Regions from separate parts of the Sphingobium sp. TomTYG46 genome, predicted to be linked through region 3. Evidence: predicted binding sites of a transcription regulator. Region 3 holds the regulator's gene; each other region holds the start of a gene.

The links. The regulator LexA, encoded in region 3, represses DNA repair genes until DNA is damaged. The targets are predictions, from matches to a motif close to GTTCCNCNCTTGTTCT.
Region 1: ACZ5YV_RS09880 (ribonucleoside-diphosphate reductase subunit alpha) is a predicted target of LexA. The motif match lies at 2,052-2,067, and genes of this name have one in related genera.
Region 2: ACZ5YV_RS04855 (ATP-dependent helicase) is a predicted target of LexA. The motif match lies at 1,256-1,271, and genes of this name have one in related genera.

What each region holds. Positions count from the first base shown of each region.
Region 1 covers NZ_AP027324.1:1,949,215-1,953,469, reverse strand. Annotated here, with positions in the region: gene ACZ5YV_RS09890 (fumarate hydratase) at 1-1,034, opposite strand, end outside; gene ACZ5YV_RS09885 (glutathione S-transferase family protein) at 1,131-1,775, opposite strand; gene ACZ5YV_RS09880 (ribonucleoside-diphosphate reductase subunit alpha) at 2,319-4,247, shown strand.
Region 2 covers NZ_AP027324.1:952,629-956,883, reverse strand. Annotated here, with positions in the region: gene ACZ5YV_RS04855 (ATP-dependent helicase) at 1-1,186, opposite strand, end outside; gene ACZ5YV_RS04850 (Rrf2 family transcriptional regulator) at 1,888-2,376, opposite strand; gene ACZ5YV_RS04845 (globin domain-containing protein) at 2,492-2,941, shown strand; gene rsmD (16S rRNA (guanine(966)-N(2))-methyltransferase RsmD) at 3,057-3,596, opposite strand; gene ACZ5YV_RS04835 (pseudouridine synthase) at 3,656-4,255, opposite strand, start outside.
Region 3 covers NZ_AP027324.1:488,777-493,031, reverse strand. Annotated here, with positions in the region: gene moaC (cyclic pyranopterin monophosphate synthase MoaC) at 1-454, shown strand, start outside; gene ACZ5YV_RS02555 (molybdopterin molybdotransferase MoeA) at 451-1,629, shown strand; gene ACZ5YV_RS02550 (hypothetical protein) at 1,684-1,836, opposite strand; gene lexA (transcriptional repressor LexA) at 1,989-2,660, shown strand; gene ACZ5YV_RS02540 (ComEC/Rec2 family competence protein) at 2,621-4,255, opposite strand, start outside.

The DNA of each region.
Region 1 (4,255 bases), 1.2 Mb from region 3:
CCGGTCAGCATCTTGCCGTTCAGCAGCAGGCGGTCGCCATGCTTCCAGCTCTGCACGACTTCCGGGGTCAGATTGTCGAGATCGACGCGGATCGCTTCCTTGCTCGGCTTCCAGTCGACCTGCGGCCATTCGGAAAGCTTGGGCGCTTCCAGATAGGCGGGGCCGGAGCCGTCCAGCGTGAAATGCGCGTGGCGGGTGGCGGCGCAGTTGGGGATCATCGCGACCGGCTTGCCCGCCGCATGGCAGGGATAGTCGTAAATCTTGACGTCGAGGATGGTCGAAAGGCCGCCAAGACCCTGCGCGCCGATGCCGAGCGCATTGACCTTGTCGAAAATCTCGATGCGCAGGCGCTCGATATCATTCTGCGGGCCGCGCGCCTTCAACTCGCCCATGTCGATGGGCTCCATCAGCGATTCCTTGGCCAGCGCCACGGCCTTTTCCGCCGTGCCGCCGATGCCGATGCCCAGCATGCCGGGCGGGCACCAGCCAGCGCCCATCTGCGGGATCATCTCCAGCACCCAGTCGACGATCGAATCGGACGGGTTCATCATCTTGAACTTGGTCTTGTTCTCCGACCCGCCGCCCTTGGCCGCGACGTCCACCGTCACCTTGTTACCCGGCACCATTTCGACATTCAGCACGCAAGGGGTGTTATCCTTGGTATTGACGCGCGAGAAAGCCGGATTGCGCAGGATCGAGGCGCGCAGGCGGTTTTCCGGGTTCAGATAAGCCTTGCGCACCCCCTCATCGACCACGTCCTGCATCGACCGGCTGTTGTCATCAAAGCGGCAGTCCATGCCCCATTTGATGAAGACATTGACGATGCCGGTATCCTGGCAGATCGGGCGGTGCCCTTCGGCGCACATGCGGCTGTTGGTCAGGATCTGGGCGATGGCGTCCTTGGCCGCCGGATTGGCTTCGGCGTCATAGGCTTTACCCAGCGCGCGAATATAATCCATCGGGTGATAATAGCTGATGAACTGGAGCGCGTCGGCGACGCTCTCGATCAGATCGGCGGTCTTGATGACGGTCATCTTGCCTTCATGTCCCTAATTAGCGCCCGGCCCTGCACGGCGGGTCTTCGCAGGCGCGGCTAATAGGGATTGTGCCGAGAGTCCAGATATCCCGAACTATCCGTTGGCATAGGGAAACATGTGCCACCAGGGCTCTTTCTCCTCCAGCACCCGTGCAAAGCTCGCCCGCGCCTCCAGCCGGTCGAGATAGGCGGCCAGCGCCGGAAAGCCGCCGCGCATCGGCTCCACCTTGTCGGCATAGAAGAGGGCGGGGGCAGCCGCGCAGTCCGCCAGGGTGAATTCATCCCCGGCCGCCCATTGCCGCGCCCCGAGCCGCTCCTCCAGCATCGCATAGGCCTTGCCCAGCAGGATGCGCGCCTCGCCCACGCCATGGGGATCGCGCGCATCGTCGGGCCGCAGCCGGTCGGCCACGATCTTCTGCATCGGCGTCATCACATAATTGTCGAACAGCCGATCCATCAGCCGCACCTCCAGCGCTTGGGCGGGATCGGTGGGGATCGGGCGGAAGGGGCCGGGGCACTGCTGCCCCAGATATTCGATGATGATGCTCGCCTCGGCGACCGTCTGGTCCCGCGCCTCGTCGCGCAGCACCGGGAACTTGCCCAGCGGCCACAGCGCGAGCCACGCTTCCGCCACGCCGGGGTCCTCCATCATTGCCCGTTCGAACGGCGTGTCATTCTCATAAAGGGCGATCAGCACCTTCCAGCAATAGGAGGAAAGGGGGTGATAATAGAGAATCATGGCTGCCTCTCATTCATGGGCCTTATGTCAGGCGCACCGGGGCTTTTAGCACGCTGGCGGGGCTTTTTCTCATCCACAGTTAATCCACATCAGCTTGTGGATAAGTCTTTGATGAACCACCATCCTTAGTAAAAAGGACAAGCCCCCTGACCCGTTCCGGGCAATTTCCGAGGCAAGCCAAATTTATTTTCGTTCGCACATTGTCCCTCTTGTCTTTTGCAAGAGTGAGGGAAGTCCGCGCGTCGCTGCGATGCGGCGTGACGGATTGTTGCCGGGTGAACAGCTTGGGAACCGTAACGAGTCCTCGAACTGTCATTTACCCTCTTGCAACCATTCAAGGCTGTGGCACTATCCCTTGTATCGGGTTAACGGGGGTTACCCAACAGATTGTGATTGTAACGGCCGGACCATTTTCCGGGCGAGGGGCGTTTTGTCCATGGCGATCCACTGAAGGTGCCCCGCTCGGCTCGGTTGCAGGCCATCTGGTCGGAACTGACCGGAAAAGGACCGAATCGAACGAAACATGAACATTCGGGGGCTCGCATGGATTTTCGAGACAGCGAACAGGCAGGTGCAGGCGACGTGGCGACGGTTATTGACGATGTGGTGGAAACCGTGACGGAAAAGAAGGCTGCGCCCGCCAAGGCGGTGCGGTCCTCCTCTTCGATCCAGGAACGGCGCTTCGATGTCGTGACGGATGAAAGCCGTGACGCGCTGCTGACCGAATTCGGCAAGGATACGCTGAAGGACCGCTATCTGCTGCCCGGCGAAAATTACCAGGACCTGTTTGCTCGCGTCGCCGCCGCCTATGCCGATGACCAGGCGCATGCCCAGCGTGTCTATGACTATATCTCGCGCCTCTGGTTCATGCCCGCGACGCCCGTGCTGTCGAACGGCGGCACCGGACGCGGCTTGCCGATCAGCTGCTATCTGAACAGCGTCGATGACAGCCTGGAAGGCATCGTCAACACCTGGAACGAGAATGTGTGGCTGGCCTCGCGCGGCGGCGGCATCGGCACCTATTGGGGCAGCGTGCGCGGCATTGGTGAGCCGGTCGGCCTTAATGGCAAGACCAGCGGCATCATCCCCTTCGTCCGCGTTATGGATTCGCTCACCCTCGCCATCAGCCAGGGTTCGCTGCGCCGTGGTTCGGCCGCCTGCTATCTCGACGTCTCTCATCCGGAGATCGAGGAGTTCCTGGAAATCCGCAAGCCGAGCGGCGACTTTAACCGCAAGGCGCTCAACCTCCACCATGGCGTGCTGCTGACCGACGAGTTCATGGAAGCGGTCCGCACCGGCGCTGAGTTCTCGCTCAAATCGCCCAAGGACGGCTCCGTCCGTGGCACGGTCGATGCGCGCAGCCTGTTCCAGAAGCTGGTGGAAACCCGCCTTGCCACCGGCGAACCCTATATCGTCTTCTCCGACACCGTGAACAGCATGATGCCCAAGCATCATCGCGATCTCGGCCTTAAAGTTTCGACTTCCAATCTTTGTTCAGAAATCACTTTGCCGACGGGTCGCGACCATCTCGGCAATGACCGGACGGCGGTCTGCTGCCTTTCGTCCCTGAATCTGGAAACCTGGGACGAATGGAACAAGGACCCCGTCTTTGTTGAGGATGTCATGCGCTTCCTCGACAATGTGCTGCAGGACTATATCGACCGAGCGCCGGACGAAATGGCGCGGGCCAAATATAGTGCGGAGCGCGAACGGTCAGTGGGCCTGGGGGTGATGGGGTTCCACTCCTTCCTCCAGGCCCGTGGCCTTCCGTTCGAAGGCGCGATGGCCAAGAGCTGGAACCTGCGCATCTTCAAACATATCAATGTGAAGGTGAACGAAGCCTCGATGCAGCTCGCGGTCGAGCGTGGGCCGTGCCCCGACGCCGCCGACATGGGCGTGATGGAACGGTTCAGCTGCAAGATGGCGATCGCGCCCACCGCGTCGATCAGTATCATCTGCGGCGGCACCAGCGCCTGCATCGAACCGATCCCGGCGAACATCTACACGCACAAGACGCTGTCGGGCAGCTTCGTGGTGAAGAACCCCTATCTCGAAAAAATCCTGCGCGACAAGTCGAAGGATAGCACGAACGTCTGGAACACGATCCTCGAACGCGGCGGGTCGGTCCAGCATCTCGATTTCCTGAGCCAGGAAGAAAAGGACACATTCAAGACCAGCTTCGAAATCGACCAGCGCTGGCTGCTCGAACTCGCCGCGGACCGGACGCCCTTCATCGATCAGGCGCAGTCGCTGAACCTGTTCATTCCGGCGGACGTGGAAAAGTGGGACCTGATGATGCTTCACTTCCGCGCATGGGAACTGGGTATCAAGTCGCTCTACTATCTGCGGTCAAAGTCGGTGCAGCGTGCCGGTTTCGCTGGCGGGGTGGAGGCCGACAATACCATCGACGCACCGAAATTCGAGCTGGCCGGGGGAAGCACAGACTATGACGAATGCCTGGCGTGCCAATGAGCTAATGG
Region 2 (4,255 bases), 460 kb from region 3:
CCCGCTCGTAAAACCGAAAGCCGCCCACAATCCTATATGCAAGACCGATCTGAATGAATCGATCTTCAAATTCGCGGGTCTGGTGCTGCGCGCGGACAAGGATGGCTACCTCCTCCAACGATCGACCGGTGCGCTCGATCGCCTCGATTTCGTCGCCGACACGGCGAGCCTCTTCTGGCCCATCCCAAACGCCGATAACGCGGACTTTCTCCCCGATGTCGATGTCGGTCCAGAGCGTCTTGCCTAGCCTGTTGCCATTTTCGGCGATCACACCGGATGCGGCGCCCAGGATATGAGGCGTGGATCGGTAATTCTGCTCCAAGCGGACAATCTTGGCGCCCGGGAAGTCCTTTTCAAATCGCAGGATGTTGGCGACTTCCGCCCCGCGCCACGAATAGATGGACTGGTCATCATCACCCACGCAGCAAATATTTTTGCGCTGCTGAGCGAGCAGGCGGAGCCAGAGATACTGGCTGCTGTTGGTGTCCTGATACTCGTCCACCATGATATAGCGGAACCGCTGTTGATAGCTTTCGAGCACATCCCGGTGACGCTTCAATATGGTGAGCACATGGAGCAGCAAGTCGCCGAAGTCGCAAGCATTTACATCGCGAAGGCGGGCCTGATAGGCAGCATATAGTTTCTGCCCGCGCCCGTTCCCGTAAGATTCGCTATCTCCCGCGCTGATTTCGTTAGGCGTCAGCCCCTTATTCTTCCACTGATCGATCAAGCCACCAAGCTGCCGCGCGGGCCAGCGCTTTTCATCAATCCCTTCAGCCTGGATCAGCTGCTTCATCAGTCGAAGCTGATCGTCTGTATCAAGAATGGTGAAGTTGGATTGCAGGCCGACCAATTCGGCATGTCTGCGAAGCATTTTGGCAGCGATAGCATGGAACGTGCCGAGCCATGGCATTCCTTCCACTGCGGGACCGATCATGCGTCCGACACGCTCGCGCATTTCGCGCGCGGCCTTGTTGGTGAAGGTGACCGCCAGGATTTCCGACGGATAGGCACGGCGCGTAGCTATAAGATGCGCCAGTCTTGCGGTCAGCGCAGCCGTCTTGCCCGTTCCCGCGCCCGCCAGCACCAGGACCGGCCCTTCAGTGGTAAGGACGGCTTCCCGTTGCGGCTCATTGAGGCCTTGAAGATAGGGCGGATCATCAGGCGAGGGAGCGGGAAGGGTCATGGTCAACAACTAGGGAGCATGGATAGAGGGAGCAAGGGCTTGACCACGTGTGATTGATAGCAATCTATGAGAACAAAAGGGGAATAATGCAAGGGGGAAGGTCACGATGTTCACCTTCGATATCCCTCAGCCTCTCGTCATGTCGTTAAGTCAAGGCCAAGCGGTTCCAGTGGGGGAAAGGGGCGCGCAATTCAGACTTGAACGCTTTGCTGAGACAGTCGTCATCGCCTGATAGCAGCAGAGCCACAGTTCGTCGCCGACATCGGAACGCGTGCGTCACCGATCTGGTTCTCTACCCGCCAAGAGGCAGAACGGGGTGATTAACAGGAAAGGATTACCCATGAAATCGATCATGCTTGCGAGTGCCGCCATGCTGGCTTTTACCACCGGCGCTACTGGCATTGCGATCGCTCAGGGTGTGCCGGCCAATACGGCCCAACCCCCAGCCACTAATAGCATGCCGACGGATCCTGCTACGCCTGCGAACCCTGCCACAGCGGCAGATCCCAATGCTGGTCAGCCGACTGGAGAGGTTCCAGCTGACACCGGTATGATGCCCGCAACGCCGGGCATGCCCAAAGACCCTGCCGCGCCCGTGGGCAGTTCGGCGAATCCGGTTACCGTTGGCGGGAACATGACCCCTCCGCCTGCGAGCGGTAAAGATTATCCGCTATGCAGTCGCACGGTACAGGATAGCTGCATCAATCCAGGCGAGGCACCGCGTTCGAAGAGGTCGGCGCGCAGGCATCGCTGACCGAAGAGACAGAACCGGGCAGGGCGGCAATAAGCGCTGCCAGCCCGGTTCTGTCTTTGGCGGCGTCCGCCAGGCTGTGCTGATCAAGCACAGCGAGAAAAGCTGTCGTCGCGGCCCTCAAAATACCCGATAGGCCACAAGCCGCGCGGAGGCCGCAGCCTGCGCAGTCTGCCAGGTTCATGTCCGTTTCGGTGTGACGAACCACATCGCCCAGTCTGATTGCTTCAGGAACACGGGCCAGGGTGAAGCCGCCGCCTCTGCCGCGCTGGGTTAGGATGAAGCCGCCTTGGCCGAGGTGGTGGACGACTTTCATCAAATGGTTTCGCGAAAGAGCGTAGGCGTCTGCGACCTCGGGGATGGTTGCGCGACCTGTTGGCGTGACGGCCAGATGGATGAGGACGCGCAGGGCGTAGTCGGTGTGACGGGTCAATTGCATGAGGGAATGCGTTAATTGAACGAGGTTTGCGGATCAAACATGTAGATTGTTTACATGTTTAAAGATGTACCGTAAAGGCGTCGTTACCGAGTCTCTAGTTCAAAGGGGTGCATGTATGAGCCAGCTCAGCGCTGAAACCATCGCGATCGTCAAGGCAACCGCTCCTGCGCTGCGGAGCCATGGGGTGGAAATCACGACCGCCATGTATGCGCGCCTGTTCCAGGATGCATCGATCAAGGACATGTTCGACCAGGCGGCGCAGGACAGCGGTGAGCAGCCCAAGCGTCTGGCTGCGGCGATCCTGGGCTATGCCGAGAATATCGACAAGTTGCAGGCTTTGACCGGCGCGGTCGAGCGCATGGTGCAGCGGCACGTCGAAACCGGCGTGAAGGCCGAACATTATCCCAAGGTTGCCGAAGCGCTGCTGCCCGCGATCCGCGATGTTCTGGGCGCGGAAGTTGCCACGGACGCCGTGTTGGAAGCGTGGGGCAAGGCCTATTGGTTCCTGGCCGAGATATTGATTGGCAAGGAAGCGCAGGCTTATGAGGATGCTGAAGCGGCTTGATTGATGGGTGGGGTGAATGGCCCGCCCGCTCGCAGGCCCACCCCCGGCCCCGCCCGCTTGCGGGAGGAGAGCTTTTGTCCCTCCCGTCTGCGTTTTTTCGGGTCGGACGATAGTGTTAGGCAGCCATTCTCAACAGGGTCAGACGGGCTTTGCCGACGTCGCGGGTTGCGTCGATGGTGAAGCCCTTGACCTCCACATCTTCGCGGCGATCGGTTTCGATGCTGATCCAGGTCGCGGGGCCGGTCCAGCCGAGACGGCTTAACTTGTCGAGAGCGACGACGCCTGCGCCGCTACTATAAGGCGGGTCCATGAAAATGAGGTCCAGCGGTTTCGACGCGGGGCCGAGCGACAGCACGCTGCTCTGGCGGATGTCGGGCCGGATGCCGAGCTTGTCACCATTGGCGCGGATCACATTCAAAGCGGCCTGATCCTGTTCAACGAAGAGGCAGCTAGCAGCGCCACGGGACAGGGCTTCAAAGCCCAAGGCGCCCGATCCTGCAAAGAAATCGCCGACGGCCAGCCCTTCAAATGATCCGATGCGGCTCACCAGCATGGAAAAGAGCGTTTCGCGCGTACGATCGGCCGTGGGACGAGTGGCGTCGCCCTTGGGAGCTGCCAGCGGGCGGCCGCGCCATTGGCCTGCGATGATTCTCATTATTGGCGTCCGTGCAGAAGAAATGCCCTGAGACAAGCGCAGGGCAAACGGGTTTAGCTTCAGGATTTGGGCGTCTTCAAGCTCTTGCGGAAGACGATGAGGTCGTGCTGGCGCACTTCTTCCACCGCGCCCGACGCGAGTTCGCCGAGGTGGAAAGGGCCATAGCTGGTGCGGATGAGGCGGCTTACCTGTAGGCCCAGATGCTCCAGAACGCGCCGCACTTCGCGGTTCTTACCCTCCGTCAGGGTCATTTCGATCCACTGGTTGCGGCCGGTGCGGCGCTCCAGATTGGCCTCGATCTGGCCATAGCGAATGCCGTCAATCTCTATGCCCATAAACAGATCTTCAAGCTGGGCCTGGCTGATTTCGCCAAAGGCGCGGGCGCGATAGGTGCGCGGTACGCCGGTCGCGGGCAATTCCATCTGCCGTTTGAATTCGCCATCGGTGGTGAGGAGCAGCAGCCCCTCCGTGGTCATGTCCAGACGACCGATCGGCATGAGGCGGGGCAGATCGGCGGGCAAGCGGTCGTAGATGGTAGGACGGCCGCGGGGGTCGCGCTCGGTGGTCAAATAGCCTGAAGGCTTGTGAAACAGGAAGAGACGGGCGGGAGCCGGTTGCGCCACCGGGTTGCCATCCACCGCCACGCCGTTGAGCGAGGT
Region 3 (4,255 bases):
TCTTGATGAGGATGGATCGGCCCATATGGTCGATGTTTCCGCCAAGGCCGTGACCGCCCGCGAAGCCATCGCCACCGGCCACATCGCCATGAGTGTCGAAGCCGCGGCCGCTATCGCGCAAGGACTGGTAAAGAAAGGCGATGTGCTGGCGGTAGCGCGAGTGGCAGGCATCATGGCGGCAAAGCGTACCTCTGATCTCATCCCGCTATGCCATCCCATCGCCCTGACCTCGGTAGCCATCGACTTCGATCTGGAAACAGAGGGCGTCACCGTCACCGCGACCAGCAGAAGCGCGGGTCAAACCGGCGTTGAGATGGAGGCGCTTACCGCCACCTCTGCGGCGCTGCTGACCATCTATGACATGGCGAAGGCGCTCGATAAGGGCATGATTATCGGTAATGTCCGGCTGCTCGCAAAGTCTGGCGGCAAGTCGGGCGACTGGCGCGCGCCATGAGTCTGCTCCCGGTCGCGGAGGCTCAGGCGCGCCTGCTTGCGCTGGGTAGCCGCTTACCGGAAGAGGATGCCCCGGTTTCCAACTGTGCAGGCCGATGGCTCGCACGGGACATCTTTGCTCTGCGCGATCAGCCTTGGGCAAATCTATCGGCGATGGATGGTTACGCCATTCGTGCGGCAGAATGGCCTGGTCCCTGGCGCCTAACCGCTGAAAGTACAGCAGGCGGCTCCCTCCCCTCCGCTTTGGCTCCGGGGGAATGCTGCCGCATCTTCACCGGCGCACCACTGCCGCCCGGTGCCGATACCGTCCTGATCCAGGAAGATGCGCAGCTGGACGGCCAGTTCGTGCACCCGCTCGGCTCTCCACTACCCACAGGACGAAACGTGCGCCCGGCGGCAAGCGACTTTGGCGCAAATCATCTATTGCTGCCTGCCGGTTCCGCACTGGGTCCCGCGCAGATTGCTCTTGCCGTTCTTGGGGGCCACGGAACCCTCCCGGTCGGCGGCCGTCCGCGCATCGCCCTGATCTCTACAGGCAATGAACTCGTCCCCCCCGGAGCGCCCACGCCCTCTGGCCGCTTGCCGTCCTCCAACGCGCCCATGCTTGCGGCCATGCTAGGTCAGGCAGGCGCGGAGGTGATCGACCTCGGCATCGTTCCCGACGATCTGGACGCAATGGTCCGATCGCTCAAAGAAGCTGCCGGGGCCGACGTCATCGTATCAACCGGGGGCGCCTCGGTCGGCGATCACGACTTGGTGAGGCCAGCTTTTCAGGCGGCAGGCGGCACTTTGGATTTCTGGAAGATTCGCATGCGCCCCGGCAAGCCGCTCATGGCGGGAAAGCTGGGTGACACCCTGTTCCTCGGTCTCCCCGGCAACCCCGTGTCCGCCTTTGTGACAGCAACGCTATTCCTGCTGCCCCTTGTGCGGCACATGGCCGGAGCCGCCAACCCGCTACCCCGTACGATGATCGCGGAACTCGCCGCCCCCCTCCCCGCGACAGGAGAGCGCGACGACTATCTTCGTGCCTACCTCACCGATGTCGGCTTGGTCTCCGTTACCTCGCAGGACAGCGCCGCGACCGCAGCCCTGGCTCAAGCGGGGTGCCTGATCCGTCGACCGGCCGACTCACCCCCAGCCGCCGTAGGCGACAAAGTAACCATCGTTCCGCTCTGACAATGAGAAAGGGGCCGCAATGCGGCCCCTCCCCGTGATCCAACCAAACGTAGATCAGCGCTGCTGCTTGCTGTGATCGCTCTTGTCCTTGCGGCTCTCGCCCATTTGACCTTGGCGATTTTCCTGCTGCTGCTGACGCCCGCCCTGGCTTGAGCGGTCACCACCTTGCTGGCGGCGCTGTTTGTCCTGATCGTTCTGGTTCGCCATCTTACTCTCCTATTCACCCTCTTTGGGAAGGCCGCTATTGAACGGCTGTGACGCAGGTCCGTTCCTTTCGTTACGCTTGGCGCAAGCCCGCTTGACTTGCCCCCTTACGTTTCCTATGTGTTCTCCATCCGTTCCATGGAGGATAAGTCGGCATGCTGACGCCCAAGCAACAGGAATTGCTCAGCTTCATTCAAACTCGGCTCGAGGAAGGCGGGGTTTCACCTTCGTTCGAGGAGATGAAGGAAGCGCTCGATCTGCGGTCGAAATCCGGGATTCACCGGTTGATTAATGCGCTGGAAGAACGCGGATTCATCCGTCGCCTGCCAAATCGGGCACGAGCACTGGAGGTTTTGAAACTTCCTGAAGCGATGCATCGCGCACCCAAGGTTGCAGCGACACCCAAGCCGCAACTGTCGGCCAAGGCCCCGGTCGCAGCCAACGACGTGATCGACATTCCCCTTCACGGTCGGATTGCCGCAGGCGTCCCCATAGAAGCCATGGAAGGACAGAACATGCTGTCGGTTCCTGCCGCTCTACTGGGTGCCGGTGATCATTATGCTCTTGAGGTTTCTGGCGATTCGATGATCGACGCGGGCATCCTCGACGGTGACTTCGCATTGATCCAGCGAACCGAAGTCGCGCGCGAGGGGCAAATCGTGGTCGCACTAATCGAGGATAGCGAGGCGACGCTGAAATATTATCATCGCCAGGGACCTAAGGTCAGGCTCGATCCGGCCAACAATGCTTATGAGCCGCAAATCTACGATTCGCAGCAGGTGCGCATTCAAGGAAAGCTGGCTGGTCTGCTGCGACGGTACAACTGATCGGATCGACGGCGCGACGGTAAATAGGGAGGCCGGGCGACCCACGGATGTGCGTCGCCCACTGTTTTGCCGGTTCGCACGGTTCCTCCATCAAGATCGATCGCCAGCCCGCCGGTATGTGCCAACAACCGCCGATCGGCTTTCATCCAGCGGGGCCGACACCATGACGGCAGGCGACGGTCAGCGATAACGATGTCGGCACGCGCGCAATCGCGTGCCAGGCCGTCCTTGGGCACGACAACCCCGCTTCTCGTCACCAATAGCTGCCATATGCGCCCTCCTCCGGTCAGGGCCACCATGCATAAGTCCATGGAACAACGCGCTTCGGGCAAGTCTGCAAGAGCGCCCAGCGGACCTCCATGGCCTGCACTTTCTGCGATCATATCGCGGACATAATCTCCTGCCCGCTCACGCAGAATAGCCATGCCGCCGTCCTGCCCGCGAACGGCCACATGGCGCCCATCCGCTGTCACCAGAATGTCGGGTGGCGAACTCATAATAATGATGGCCATCCCCAGCGCCACGGGGGCCAGTCCCATCCAGCGCCAAGCGCTTCGCCAAAGCAGGCACCAAAGGCCGCCCAGCACGATGATCCCGAAAATCGCGTTAGACACGGCAGGCGCGGTGACGATCGCCCAAGGACTTGCCGCTACCCCATGCGCGATCAGCAGCAGCAGATCGAGCGCGCGGCCCGTCAACCACCAGGCAGGAGCCCCAAGACCGACAACATCCAGCAGCAAAGCCAATGCTTCCAGCGGCATGACGACAAAGGTCGTCAGGGGGATAGCCACCAGGTTTGCAAAAGCGCCTATCATCCCGGCCTTGTGAAAGTGGAACAAAGCGATCGGCGCCAGAGCCATTTCCACCGCAAAGCCGGAGAGGAGCAGGACGGCAAGGTGGCGACCCAGTCGCCGAAGTGCTGACTCCTCACGGGATCCCGCGAATGCCCGAAAGCGGTGATGTTCGCCCAAGGCAACAATAGCGATAACTGCGGCGAAACTCATCTGGAAGCTTGGCCCCGCCAGCGCCTCTGGCCATGCCAACAGAACCACCAATGCCCCGGCGGCTATCAGCCGCAAGGTGATGGCTTCGCGGCCAAGCGCAAGCCCGCCCAGCACCAGCAGTGCCGCGACGCAGGATCGAACCGTCGGCACTTCCGCGCCCGTCAGCAAAGTATATCCCAGGCCCGCCAGCGCGCCACCGGCCGCAGCGATCAGCATCAATGGCCAATCCAATGCCGCACGTCGGCTGAGTGCCATGATCCGCATCAGCAGAAAAATGACCGCACCGATTAGGGCGGTGACGTGCAGCCCGCTGATCGAGAGCAGATGGGCAAGGCCGCTGCGGCGCATCGCGTCGGCGTCCGCCTCGCTGATGGCGCCCTGATCCCCCGTCGCCAGCGCTGCGGCTATGCCCGCGCCCTCCCCATTCGCATTCTTCAATATGTGCGCGAAAAGACGATTGCGCAGAGGCGGCGCCTCCGTTGAGGGGCGTAGCACGACGATAGGCTTAAGCGCGCGTCCCGTTGCCCCGATCCCCTGAAAATAAGCGCGACGCGAAAAATCATAGCTGCCGGGCAGGCTCGCTTCGGCAGG